DNA from 4 places in the Streptomyces sp. NPDC045678 genome. Region 3 is predicted to be linked to each of the others. Evidence: riboswitches for the same ligand, from Rfam matches in the RefSeq annotation. Region 3 holds a riboswitch; each other region holds the start of a gene.

The links. Region 3 has a riboswitch for cyclic di-AMP ahead of AC07DO_RS15390 (M23 family metallopeptidase). Riboswitches for the same ligand answer to the same signal wherever they lie in the genome.
Region 1: linked by a shared signal. The riboswitch ahead of AC07DO_RS27195 (C40 family peptidase) and the one ahead of AC07DO_RS15390 (M23 family metallopeptidase) in region 3 are both predicted to bind cyclic di-AMP.
Region 2: linked by a shared signal. The riboswitch ahead of AC07DO_RS18675 (transglycosylase family protein) and the one ahead of AC07DO_RS15390 (M23 family metallopeptidase) in region 3 are both predicted to bind cyclic di-AMP.
Region 4: linked by a shared signal. The riboswitch ahead of AC07DO_RS07915 (C40 family peptidase) and the one ahead of AC07DO_RS15390 (M23 family metallopeptidase) in region 3 are both predicted to bind cyclic di-AMP.

The regions. Positions count from the first base shown of each region.
Region 1 is NZ_JBWKJS010000008.1:140,432-143,630, forward strand. Features, by position in the region: gene AC07DO_RS27190 (ATP-dependent DNA helicase) at 1-1,526, opposite strand, end outside; cyclic di-AMP (ydaO/yuaA leader) riboswitch at 1,769-1,924, shown strand; gene AC07DO_RS27195 (C40 family peptidase) at 1,932-3,140, shown strand.
Region 2 is NZ_JBWKJS010000005.1:120,194-123,392, forward strand. Features, by position in the region: gene eno (phosphopyruvate hydratase) at 1-976, opposite strand, end outside; gene AC07DO_RS18675 (transglycosylase family protein) at 1,294-2,010, opposite strand; cyclic di-AMP (ydaO/yuaA leader) riboswitch at 2,015-2,165, opposite strand; gene AC07DO_RS18680 (LysM peptidoglycan-binding domain-containing protein) at 2,360-3,199, opposite strand, start outside.
Region 3 is NZ_JBWKJS010000004.1:154,332-157,530, reverse strand. Features, by position in the region: gene AC07DO_RS15400 (HPr family phosphocarrier protein) at 1-160, shown strand, start outside; gene AC07DO_RS15395 (GntR family transcriptional regulator) at 288-974, opposite strand; gene AC07DO_RS15390 (M23 family metallopeptidase) at 1,174-1,977, opposite strand; cyclic di-AMP (ydaO/yuaA leader) riboswitch at 1,990-2,152, opposite strand; gene AC07DO_RS15385 (M16 family metallopeptidase) at 2,359-3,199, opposite strand, start outside.
Region 4 is NZ_JBWKJS010000002.1:300,365-303,563, forward strand. Features, by position in the region: gene AC07DO_RS07900 (GNAT family N-acetyltransferase) at 1-422, opposite strand, end outside; gene AC07DO_RS07905 (ATP-dependent Clp protease proteolytic subunit) at 532-1,170, shown strand; gene AC07DO_RS07910 (hypothetical protein) at 1,179-1,487, shown strand; cyclic di-AMP (ydaO/yuaA leader) riboswitch at 1,846-2,022, shown strand; gene AC07DO_RS07915 (C40 family peptidase) at 2,026-2,499, shown strand; gene AC07DO_RS07920 (DUF6328 family protein) at 2,701-3,199, shown strand, end outside.

The sequences.
Region 1 (3,199 bases), on a different contig from region 3:
GGGAAGGAGATCTTCTCGCGCTGCGCGAGCGCGTCGATCATGGCTTCGGCGCGGTCGCCGATGCCCCTCTTCGGTACGTTGAGGATGCGGCGCAGCGGGACCGCGTCCTCGGGGTTGGCGAGGACGCGCAGGTAGGCCAGCACATCGCGGACCTCCTTGCGCTCGTAGAAGCGGACGCCGCCGACCACCTTGTAGGGCAGGCCGACGCGGATGAAGATCTCTTCGAAGACACGGGACTGGGCGTTCGTCCGGTAGAAGATCGCCACGTCGCCGGCCTTCGCGTCGCCCGCGTCGGTGAGGCGGTCGATCTCGTCGGCGACGAACTGTGCCTCGTCGTGCTCGGTGTCGGCGACGTATCCGGTGATGCGTGCGCCCTCGCCCTGGTTGGTCCACAGGTTCTTGGGGCGGCGGCTCTCGTTCCGCTCGATGACCGCGTTGGCGGCGGTCAGGATCGTCTGGGTGGAGCGGTAGTTCTGCTCCAGGAGGATCGTCGTCGCGTCCGTGTAGTCCTCCTCGAACTGGAGGATGTTGCGGATCGTGGCGCCGCGGAAGGCGTAGATGGACTGGTCCGCGTCACCCACCACGCACAGCTCCGCGGGGTCGTCCCCCTCGCCTCCGGAGGGTCCGACCAGCTCGCGCACCAGCGCGTACTGCGCGTGGTTCGTGTCCTGGTACTCGTCGACCATGACGTGCCGGAAGCGGCGCCTGTAGTGCTCGGCGACGTCCGGGAAGGCGCGCAGCAGGTGGACCGTCGTCATGATCAGGTCGTCAAAGTCGAGCGCGTTCGCCTCGCGGAGGCGCGACTGGTACATGGCATAGGCCTGGGCGAGGGTCTTCTCGAAGCCGTCGGCGGCCTGCCCCGCGAAGTCCTCCTCGTCGATCAGCTCGTTCTTCAGGTTCGAGATCTTGGCGCTGAACGACTTCGGCGGGAACTTCTTGGGGTCCAGATCCAGGTCGCGGCAGACCAGGGCCATGAGGCGCTTGGAGTCGGCGGCGTCGTAGATCGAGAAGGAGGACGTGAAGCCCAGCTTCTTGTACTCACGGCGGAGGATGCGGACGCAGGCGCTGTGGAAGGTCGACACCCACATCGCGTTGGCCCGGGGGCCCACGAGCTGCTCGACGCGCTCCTTCATCTCGCCCGCGGCCTTGTTCGTGAAGGTGATCGCGAGGATCTGGCCGGGGTGCACGCCGCGCTCGGCGAGCAGGTGCGCGATGCGGTGGGTCAGCACGCGGGTCTTGCCGGAACCGGCGCCGGCGACGATGAGCAGCGGGGAGCCCGCGTGCACGACAGCCGCGCGCTGGTTCTCGTTCAGCCCATCGAGGAGCGTCGCGGGGTCGATGACCGGGCGCGGGGCGCCGTCGCGGTAGTGCGTGTCCCGGGACATGGGCGCGTCGAACTTTCCGTCGAACAGGTCGTCCGGAATGGGCTCCGGAGCGCTGTCCTCGGGCGGCGGCGGGGGCGCTTCGTCCGCGGCCCGGGAGGGCTGCAGGTCCGCCAGGAAGCTGTCATCAAAGAGGCTGCTCATCGCCTCCCGAGTCTAGGCGGCCCCACTGACAACCCGCTGCGGGTTCCGGACAGCGGCACCCGCGTCACGCGCCGCCCACGGACGATCACACTCCGCCATGGCCGCTCGCGCGCCGCGCACGCCCGCGTGAAGTAACGAAAATGTATCGGGCATATCGAACATCAACCTTCACAGGCACCACACGAGTTGGCTAGCGTGCCCGGCGGGCCACTCGTCCCCCCACCGGCGAACCCGCCGGGAACGGGCGGCCCCCGCCGAGTCCGACGTGTTCGGAGCCGGGGACCCACCGAAAACTTGGGGTGAATCGGTCCCGTACGAAGTACGGGACCGTAGGGCAGCCTTCCGAACCATCCGCCCGAACCCGACAGCTAACCCGGTAGGCGGTCTACGGAAGGAGTCGCCTCCTTGGCGTCGCACCGCAAGCCGCGGAACCGGACGGCCGGCATTCGTACGGCCCCCGCCCTCGGCATCACGACGGCAGCCCTCACCTCCGTCGCCCTCCTGTCGCAGAGCGCGCAGGCAGCGCCCTCGGCGCCGTCCAAGCCCAGCCTCGAAGAGGTGCAGAAGAAGGTCGACGAGCTCTACCAGCAGGCGGGTGTCGCCACCCAGAAGTACAACTCCGCCAAGGAGCGCACCGAGAAGCAGCGCAAGAAGGTCGACCGGCTGCTCGACGACGTGGCCAAGCGCACGGACAAGCTGAACGACGCACGCCAGGAGCTCGGCTCGTTCGCCGCGGCCCAGTACCGCACCGGCGCCGTCTCCGAGACGGCCACGATGATGCTCGCCAACGACCCGCAGGGCTACTTCGACCAGAACCACCTGGCGGACCGGCTCACCACGCGCCAGAAGAAGGCGGTCGACGCCTACGAGACGGAGCAGGCTTCGGCGACGAAGCAGCGCACGCGGGCCGCGAAGAGCCTGGAGACGCTGACCGACTCGCGGGACGAGCTCAGGACGAGCAAGAAGACCGTCCAGAAGAAACTGGGGGACGCGCGCGAGCTCCTTTCGAAGCTGACCGCCGAGGAGAAGGCGCGGCTCGCGGAGATCGAGCGGAAGAAGAAGCAGGAGGCCAAGCGCAAGGCCGAGAAGCTGGCCCGCGAGCAGGCCGCCGAGGCGGAGCGCAAGCGCAAGGCGGAGGAGGCGGCCGAGCGGGAGAAGGAGCGCGAGGGGGGCCAGGACTCCGGCTCGGGCTCGGGCTCGGGCTCCGACACCGGTTCCGGTTCCGGTTCCGGTTCGGGGACCGGAAGCTCGGACGGCAGCTACGCCACCAAGGCCGCGAAGGTCATCGACTTCGCGGAGGCCCAGATCGGCAAGCCGTACGTCTGGGGCGCCACCGGCCCCGACTCCTACGACTGCTCCGGGCTCACGCAGGACGCGTGGAAGGCCGCGGGGATCTCCCTGCCGCGCACCACCTGGGACCAGGTCAAGGTCGGCACGACGGTGAAGACCGCCGACGCCAAGCCGGGTGACCTGGTGTTCTTCTACGACGACATCAGCCACGTGGGGATCTACATCGGCAACGGCAAGATGATCCACGCCCCGAAGCCGGGCGCGAACGTCCGCGTCGAGTCGATCTACTACATGCCGATCCACAGCGTGGTCCGCCCCGCCTGACGAGACGGCGCCCCTCTACGCGCTACGCGCGCGGGGGGGGGGGGGGGGGGGGAAGGGGG
Region 2 (3,199 bases), on a different contig from region 3:
TGCCGCGGGCCAGGCGCTCGGGGTTGGTGACGAACAGGTCGTCGCCGACGAGCTGCACCTTGTCGCCGAGCTTCTCGGTGATGGCGTTCCAGCCGGCCCAGTCGTCCTCGAACAGCGGGTCCTCGATGGAGACGAGCGGGTACGAGGCGACGAGCTCCTCGTAGTACTCGGTCATCTCGGCGGCCGAGCGCTCCTTGCCCTCGAAGGAGTACTTGCCGTCCTTGTAGAACTCGGACGCGGCGACGTCGAGGGCGAGCGCGATCTGCTCGCCGGGGACGTAACCGGCCTGCTTGATGGCCTCGAGGATGAGGTCGAGCGCGGCGCGGTTGGAGTCCAGGTTCGGGGCGAAGCCGCCCTCGTCGCCGAGGCCGGTCGACAGACCCTTGTCCTTCAGGACCTTCTTGAGGGTGTGGTAGACCTCGGTGCCCCAGCGCAGCGCCTCGGAGAAGGACTCCGCGCCGATCGGGGCGATCATGAATTCCTGGATGTCGACGTTCGAGTCGGCGTGCGACCCGCCGTTCAGGATGTTCATCATCGGGACGGGCAGCAGGTGCGCGTTCGGGCCGCCGAGGTAGCGGAACAGCGGCAGGTCGCTGGCCTCGGAGGCGGCGTGCGCGACGGCGAGCGAGACGCCGAGGATGGCGTTGGCGCCGAGCGAGCCCTTGTTGTCGGTGGCGTCCAGGTCGAACATGGCCTGGTCGATCAGGCGCTGCTCGGTGGCGTCGTAGCCGACGAGCTCCGGGCCGATCTGCTCGATGACGGCGAGGACGGCCTTCTCGACACCCTTGCCCTGGTAACGGTTGGGGTCACCGTCGCGGAGTTCGATGGCCTCGAAGGCACCGGTGGAGGCACCGGACGGAACGGCGGCACGACCGGTGCTGCCGTCGTCGAGGCCGACCTCGACCTCGACCGTGGGGTTGCCTCGGGAGTCCAGGATTTCCCGGGCTACGACGACGTCGATGGACGGCACGAGCATCTCCTTCTGGGATGTGACGCGTTTACGCGAGCCGCTTCGGCCCTGCGTCTCCTGAGCCTAACCGGCTCCGGGCCTTCGGCCAGCCGACCGCCCGTCCCCTGGGACGGCACAAAGGCCATATGGCGCGGAAACAGGGCGTAAGACCATGTTCTCTACTCGCTAGTAGCGAACAAGAGGGGGCCGGGGACGGCGGGGGAAGGGGTGCGGACATGGCCCCGCCCCGGTGCGTACGGGGGATACGCGCACCGGGGCGGGGAGCCCGTGGGGACGGGGGGTACGGCCGTGCGTCCGCCGAGGCACGGCCGTGACCGTCCGGGTCAGCTCAGGTGGAGCTGCTGGCCCGGGTAGATCATGTCGGCGTTGTCGATGATGTCGCCGTTGAGCTTGTAGACCTTGTGCCAGCCGCCCTTGACGTGCTTCGCCTCAGCGATCTTCGACAGGGTGTCGCCCGTCTTGACCTTGTACTCGCCGTCGCCCTTCTTGACCGTCTTGCCGGTCGGGGTCTCGACGGTCTTCTTGGACTCGGTCTGCGGCTGCGGCTTGGGCTGCGGCTTGGGCGCGGCCTGCTGCTGCGGGGCGGCCTGCTGCTGCGTCTGCTGCGGCTTCGGCGCGGCCTGCTGCTGCTGCGGAGCCTGCTGCTGCGAGCCGCCGCTGTTGGGCGAGGCGCCCGAGAGGCCGACGCCGCAGCTCGGCCAGGCACCCTTGCCCTGGCTGGCGAGGACCTTCTCGGCGATCTCGATCTGCTGGGCCTTGGAGGCCTTGTCGGCCGTCGGCGCGTACTTCGTGCCGCCGTACGCGGACCACGTGGAGGCGGAGAACTGCACGCCGCCGTAGTAGCCGTTGCCGGTGTTGATGGACCAGTTGCCGCCGGACTCGCACTGCGCGACGGCGTCCCACTCGGAGGTGGTGGCGGCCGAGGCGGAACCGGCGGCCATCAGCGGGGCCGCGACTGCGGCACCGGTGACACCGGCGAGCGTGACGACACGGGTGGCCTTGGACGGACGACGGTGCTTGCCCTTGCTGGAAAACAGCATGCGTTGATCCCCTCACCGACGCCTGCGAGGTGAGCTGTCGGGTTCGGGCCGATGTGGTTGCCCGGCCGCACTCCTTCGAGTGCGGCTTCACCCCTAGCCGCATGACGCGGCGCTTACCTTGGGTCCCCCGCTCCTGCCTACGGCGCTCAAAGCGACGACTGTTCCCGTCCGGCCGTTGGCAGGATTCGGCGTACCGACCGGCGGGGCTCACGAGTGGCGAGCGGTGACGACGGTAATCACGCGATCGCCGGAATTTCAAAGACGATCAGGGCTTCTGAGACCCATCTCTCACTCGCACCAAACCAGACATACGACGCGAAGCCCCCACCCGACTCTTCGTCAACTACCGTTACTTTTCGCCCAGATCGAGGCTCTGACCGGGGAGAATGAGGTCCGGGTCCTTGCCGACGGTCTTCTTGTTCTCGGTGTAGAGCTCGTGCCATCCGCCGTCGACGCCGAGGTCGTCCGCGATGACCGAGAGGTTGTCTCCGGAGCGCACCGTGTACGTCCCGTCGGCGATCCCGCCGGAGCGCTTCTCACCGCGCGAGGCGTGCCGTCCGGACCGGCCGTCCGCGTCCGCACCCTCGTCCGCGCGGTCGCCGCGGTGGCGGCCGGAGGCGGAGTCGCCGGAGCCGTCCGCGTCGTCAGCGCCGCCTGCGGGGTCGGTCGAGTTCTCGGGAGTGGGCGAAGTGGCGTCTTCGTCGCCCGACTTGCCGGAGTCACCCTTGTTGCCGCCGGTGTCGCCCTTACCGCCCTTGCCATCCTTTTCGCCGGACTCGTCGTGATTCTTGTCTCGGGAGTCCTTGCCGGAGCCGGGCCTGTCGCTCGCGTCGTCGGAGGGCTTCTCCGGGTCGGCGGACGGGTCGGCCGAGTCGGAGGCGTCGCCGGACGATTCGCCCTTGCCCCCGCCCTTGCCCGAGGGGCCCTTGGCGTCCTTGCCGTCCTTGCCGTCCTTGCCGTCCTTGCCGGAGCCTGTGGGGTCCGACGGCTCGGTGGGCTTCGGCGTGACCGGGGCGCCCGGGTCCACGTCGGCCGCGGCGCCGTCCTGGGTGAGGCCGGCGATCGGGGCGCAGCTCGGCCACGCGGCGGTGCCCTTGTCGTCGAGGACCTGCTCGGCGACGGCGATCTGCTGGGAGCGGCTCGCCTGGTCGGCGCTCGGCGCGTAGTCGAGGCCGCCGTACGCCTCCCA
Region 3 (3,199 bases):
CCCGGTCAACGCCGCTTCGATGCTCGCGGTGCTCGGCCTGGGTGCCCAGGGCGGCGAAGAGATCGTGCTGGCCTCCGACGCCGAGGGTGCCGACGCCGCTCTCGACCGTCTGGCGAAGCTGGTCGCCGAGGGGCTCGAGGAGCTTCCGGAGACGGTCTAGGACACGTTCCTCGCATTACGTCGATGGGGTCACCCGGAATTACGGGTGACCCCATCGACGCATGTATGCCCCTGAATAAGTCGAGCAATTCACGCACAACGTCAGGCATTCATATACGGCACCTCCGTTAATTGCGGAGGCTCACCGTGTTTACGGCATGTTGCGAATCCCTCACACGGCCGCTACGGCGCGCGGGGCGCAATCGGTGAAAGGCACGCGTCCGTTCGACGTGCGCCGCGGTCAGCGCCCTCGCCCGTTGCGCGTCCCGGCGGGCCACCGCGTCGACGATCGCCGCGTGCTCGGACCAGGACTCGCCCGGCGCCGCCGAGGGTTCGACGACGTACATCCAGGCGATCTTGTGCCGGAGCGGGGTGAGCAGCGCCGTGAGGCCGGGGCTGCCGGACGCCTGGCCGAGCGTGTCGTGGAACCAGCCGCCCAGGGACCGCAACTCCTCCCCCAGGCCGCTCCTCGCGCGCTCCTGGCCCAGCCTGACGAGCCCGCGCAGGACTTTCAGGTGCGCGTCCGTGCGGCGCTGCGCGGCGCGGGCCGCGGCGAGGGGTTCGAGCAGCGTCCGGACCTCCAGGAGGTCCGCGGCCTCCTGCTCCGTCGGTTCGGCGACGCACGCGCCCGCGTGCCTGCGGGTGACGACGAAGCCCTCGGCCTCCAGGGTGCGCAGGGCCTCGCGCACGGGGACGCGGGAGACTCCGTAGCGCCGCGCGAGGAGTTCCTCGGTGAGCTTGCCGCCCCTTTCGTACACACCGGCGACTATGTCATCCCGAATGGCCGTGCATACCGAGTGCGCGGGAACGCGCATGACCGGACCTCCGCTTTGATCCCCGCGCAACGCGGTCTACCGACGCTCGTTCCGTGACTCTATTGCAGAGGGCCGGAATTTCCGACGGCGGGCCGGAATTCATGGATATCTTTTGGCCAAGAACACGGCGGCCGGGAACGGCGAAAGCCCCGGCTCACGAGGAACCGGGGCTTTCGGTGCGATGCTGCGGAGGCGTCGGTCAGACGTTGACGCCGTGCGAGCGCAGGTACGAGACCGGGTCGATGTCCGAGCCGTACTCCGCGCCGGTGCGGGCCTCGAAGTGGAGGTGCGGGCCGCTGGAGTTGCCGGTGGAACCGGAGAGGCCGATCTGCTGGCCCGGGGTGACCGTCTGGCCGACGGTGACGCCGAGGGACGACATGTGGCCGTACTGGGTGTACGTGCCGTCGTTCATCTTGATGACCACGTTGTTGCCGTAGGCACCGCCCCAGCCGGCCTCGACGACGGTGCCGGAGCCGACCGCGTGGACCGAGGTGCCGGAGGCGGCGTGGAAGTCGACACCGGTGTGGCTGCCGGAGGACCACATGGCACCGCCGGTCTGGTAGCCCGTGGAGACGTACGAGCCGGAGATCGGGGAGACGTAGGTGTTCAGGCGCTTGCGCTCGGCCTCGCGGGCGGCGCGCTCCTTGGCCTCGCGCTCCTTCTTGGCCTTCGCCTTGGCCTCGGCCTCGGCCTTGCGCTTCTCCTCGGCGGCCTTCTTCTTGGCTGCCTCTTCGGCCTTCTTGGCGGCAGCGGCGTCGTCGGCGGCCTGGCGCTGCGCGGCGGCCTGCGCGTCGATGCTCTCGGCGAGCGAGTCGCCGACGGATATCGCCTGGGTGAGACCGGTGTGCTCCACGGCCGCTTCGTCGGCGGCGGCGAGCGCGGGGCCCGCGAGACCGCCGATGACACCGGTGGTGGTGAGCGCCGCGACACCCGCGACGTTCGCGGTGGTCCGCGTCATGCGGCTCGGACGACGGTGCTTCCCGGTGGCACGGGTGAACGCCATGTGGCGGGTGTTCCTTTCCTTCCCTCTCGCCTACCGGGTTAGCTGACGGGTTCGGAGCAGGAAGGTCTCCTACGAGTCCCTCGCCTCGCGACAAGGTTCCCGATTCACCCCAGGGGACGTGTGGGTCCCCGGCTCCCCTGGCTCGCGCCGTACGGGGACTCGGCGATGACTGCCCGGTGCCGCGGATGCGGCGTACTGCGCGACGGACAGCCGGGTCGACGCTAATCGGGGCGTCTGTCAATCGACAAACAGAACTCGACTTTTGTAGCGCACGCCACACGGCAGACAGGCAACCTCCATATGAATCCGGACATATGAGGACCCCGGTGGCCGAAACGGGCCATCGGGGTCCTCATAGTTGTCCGTTTAGTTATCCGTCACTCAGCCGGTGACCACGCTCACTTCACCGATCCCGAGGGCCCTGACGGGCTCCTCGATCTGCGCGGCGTCCCCGACGAGGACCGTCACCAGGCGGTCCTCCGGGAAGGCGTTCACGACGGCCGCGGTGGCCTCCACGGTGCCCGTGGCGGCCAGCCGCCGGTACAGCTGCGCCTGGAAGTCGTCCGGCAGGTTCTGCTCGACCTGGTCGGCGAGCGTCGCCGCCACGGATGCCGCCATCTCGTACTTGAGGGGGGCCACGCCCACCAGGTTCTGCACGGCCACGTCGCGCTCGGCGTCGGTGAGCCCTTCGGCGGCGAGGGTGCGCAGCACCTTCCACAGATCGTCCAGCGCCGGACCCGTGTTCGGGGTGTCCACGGAGCCGCTGATGGCGAGCATCGCGGCGCCCGTCCCGTCCGGGGCGGAGCGCAGGACCTGGCTGAACGCCCGTACACCGTAGGTGTATCCCTTCTCCTCGCGCAGGACACGGTCCAGGCGCGAGGTGAGGGTGCCGCCCAGGCAGTACGTGCCGAGGACCTGGGCCGGCCAGACGCGGTCGTGCCGGTCGGCGCCGACCCGGCCGATCAGCAGCTGCGTCTGGACCGCTCCGGGGCGGTCCACGATGACGATGCGGCCGCGGTCGTCGGCGGTCACCGGTGGCACCGGGCGCGGCTCGCCCGCGGAACCGGTCCAGGCGCCGACGGTGTCCGCGAGGACGGCGTCCAGATCGGTGCCCTCCAGATCGCCGACGACGACCAGGGTGGCCGTGGCGGGCCGGACGAACTTCTCGTAGAAGGCACGCACCGCCGCCGAGTCGATGGCCTCGACCGTCTCCTCGGTGCCC
Region 4 (3,199 bases), on a different contig from region 3:
TCACCCGGCCGCCAGTTGTGCGGGCGAGTCAACTCCGTTGTCGCACAACGGCCTTCGGCGTCCGAGAGCAACAGGGGAAGCGGCGAGGGGAAGTCCGCGCGGAGTCGGTTCGGGAAGGTGAAGCTCGGGCCTCCCCGGACCGTGACCGGGTCACCGTCGGCCGTGCACGCGGCGGCGATCCGTACGACCACGTCCGGAGGCTCACCCGGCACGTACGACTGTTCAGCGCCGCCGGCACCCCGGAGCGCGCCCGAACCTCCGGCCTCCAGCGCCAGCACCCGCGCCGTCGGCGACCAGCCCATCACCGCCCGCACCGACGGATCGACCGTCTCAAGCACCCCGCTGTCCCCGCGCGCCACCACACCGTGGACGACGTCCAGCTCCAGAGTCAGCAAGTCCCGTTCGCCCTCGCTCCGTTCCATGCCTCGGAGACGGTACGCCGCGCGCCGGACGCAGCATGACGCGCCTTCACCTCCCCGCGCAACGTACGTCCTGTACATTTTTTACAGAGACCGGATTGAGAGGCGCCCCATGAACCGTTCCCCGTCTGCCCGTCACGTCCTGCCCGAGTTCACCGAACGCACCAGTTCGGGGGTGCGGACCATGGATCCGTACTCCAAGCTCCTCGAAGAGCGCATCGTCTTCCTCGGCACCCCCATCGACGACACCTCGGCCAACGACGTGATGGCGCAGTTCATGCACCTCGAGTACCAGGCGCCGGACCGGGACATCGCGCTGTACATCAACTCCCCCGGCGGCTCGTTCAGCGCGATGACCGCGATCTACGACACGATGCGGTTCGTCAGCTGCGACGTGGAGACGATCTGTCTCGGGCAGGCCGCCTCCGCCGCCGCCGTCCTGCTCGCCGCCGGCACGCCCGGCAAGCGATGCGCACTGCCCGGCGCACGCGTCCTCATCGACCAGCCCGCCGTCACCGAACCGCTCAGGGGACAGGCCACGGACCTCGCGATCCAGGCCGACGAACTCCTGCGCACACGGCGCCTGCTGGAGGAGATGCTCGCGCGTCACACGGGACGGAGCAGGGAGCAGATCGCCGCGGACATCGAGCGGGACAAGATCCTCGACGCCCCCGCCGCCCTGGCCCACGGCCTCGTGGACCGGATCATTCCGAGCCGCAAGGCGTCGCTCGCCGCCCGCGACCCGAGGTGACGCCACCGATGCTGCCGCCCGAACTGCCGCCGCTGCCCGCGCTGACCCGCGCCGAGGCAGAGCTCGTCGACCGCTACCTCGAAGTCGTCGACCTGCTCGGCCGCATCAATCCGGCCCGCGCCGAGCACACCTACGGCGGGCTCCGCGCCGCCCAGGCCCTCGTCGGCCGGGCGAGCGCCCTGCGCGACGCGCTCGCTCTCATGCACCAGCGGGGCGAGAGCGAAGTCCACGCGCCGACGCTCGCTCAGGCTCTGCGCGTCCTCGACGGCGAGCGACGGGCCGGAAGAGTCACCGTGCCGCCCCCGCGCGGCGGCTGAGAGGCCGTCGGCCGACCGCGCCCCCGACGCCTCGACGTCCGGGGTCACTTCGAAACGGACCAGTCGGGCTACCCCGGACGGCGTACGAATACGTCGTTCTTCGCAGGGGCGAAAGTTGCGTTCCGCGAGTACAGCACTGGCGGAATTACGTATTCCGCTGCTGGTCGAGCGGTCGTCGGACCCCACCGTCAGGAGCCGATTTCGGCAGTGTCCACCTGAACAGGTCAGTCGTGAGGAGCCTCACAAAACGCCGTTTCGGCTCGGTTTTTCGACCCATCTCGGGTCAAGATCCCTTCCGACGACAAGCCCCCGCCACAGCGGCGGGGCGGTCCGGGCGGACGCCGAGTCCTGCCGCCACCCGGATGACCGGTCGACATCTGTGCAACGGCAGGAGTGGAGGACCCAGGTACGACGGGCCCGTCCGGGAAGTCCGGACGACGCCCTTGGGGTGAAGCCGCAGAGCACCACGCGGCCGGGCATCTTCGCCTGCCCGAACCCGACAGGTCATCTTTCACAGGCGGCTGACGAAGGGTTGCGCATGACCGCGCTGAATCATGTTCCGTCGCTGCTCACCAGGACCGGTGCCGCATCGGTCCTCACGCTCGCCGTCGTAGGCGGCACCGTCGTGGCCCCCGGGCTCGCGTCGGAGGCCGAGGCGGCCACCCACGGGACGAAGGCGCTCAAGATCGCGGCGTCCAAGAAGGGCTCCCCGTACGGCTACGGCTCGGCGGGACCCAACCGGTTCGACTGCTCGGGGCTGACGCTCTACTCGTTCAAGAAGACGGGCAAGAAGCTCCCGCGCACCGCCGCCGCGCAGTACAACAAGACCAAGCACATCTCCCGGTCCCACCGGACCCGCGGCGACCTGGTGTTCTTCCACTCCGGTCGGAACGTCTACCACGTCGGGATCTACGCGGGTAACAACCGCATCTGGCACGCCCCCAAGAGGGGCACTGTGGTGCGCCTGGAGAAGATCTGGTCCAAGAGCGTCTGGTACGGCAGGGTCCGCTGACCCACCGCGGACGGTCCGGGGGGGGGGGGGGGGGGGCGGGGGGGGGGGGGGGGGGGGGGGGGGGGGGGGGGGGGGGGGGGGGGGGGGGGGGGGGGGGGGGGGAGGGGGGCCACAAAACAACCGGGGGGGGCCTGACACCCCCCCAACACTGGGGGGTGGGGGGTGCCCCCCCCCCCCCCCCGGCGGGGATACCCGTACGGGATGTCCGACGACTATGCCTGTACCGCCCGCAATGAGACGCCGCTGGAGCGCGCCGACCGCAACTTCGCGGAGCTGCTCCAGGAGCTGAGGGTGACGCAGACGGGCGTCCAGATCCTCTTCGCCTTTCTGCTCACCCTCGCCTTCAGCCCGCGCTTTCCGTCGCTGGACGCGGTGCAGCGCGGCACCTACGTCACGACGCTGCTGCTCGCGGTGCTCGCGGCGGCGCTGTTCACGGCGCCCGCCGCGCTGCACCGCTCACTGTTCCAGCAGCGGGCCAAGCCGCTCATCGTGCGGGTGTCGTCCCGGCTCGCCGCCGTCGGCCTGGGTGTCCTGGTCCTGACACTCGCCGGTTCGGTGCTGCTCGTCGTCGATGTGACGTCGGGTCGGGCCGAGGGCGTCCTCGCGTGCGCGGGGACGCTGCTGGTGTGCGTCGGGCTGTGGGGCGTACTGCCACGGCTCGCGCGGCGCCCCCTGGCCCGTGTCGAGGCGGCGCTCGCCG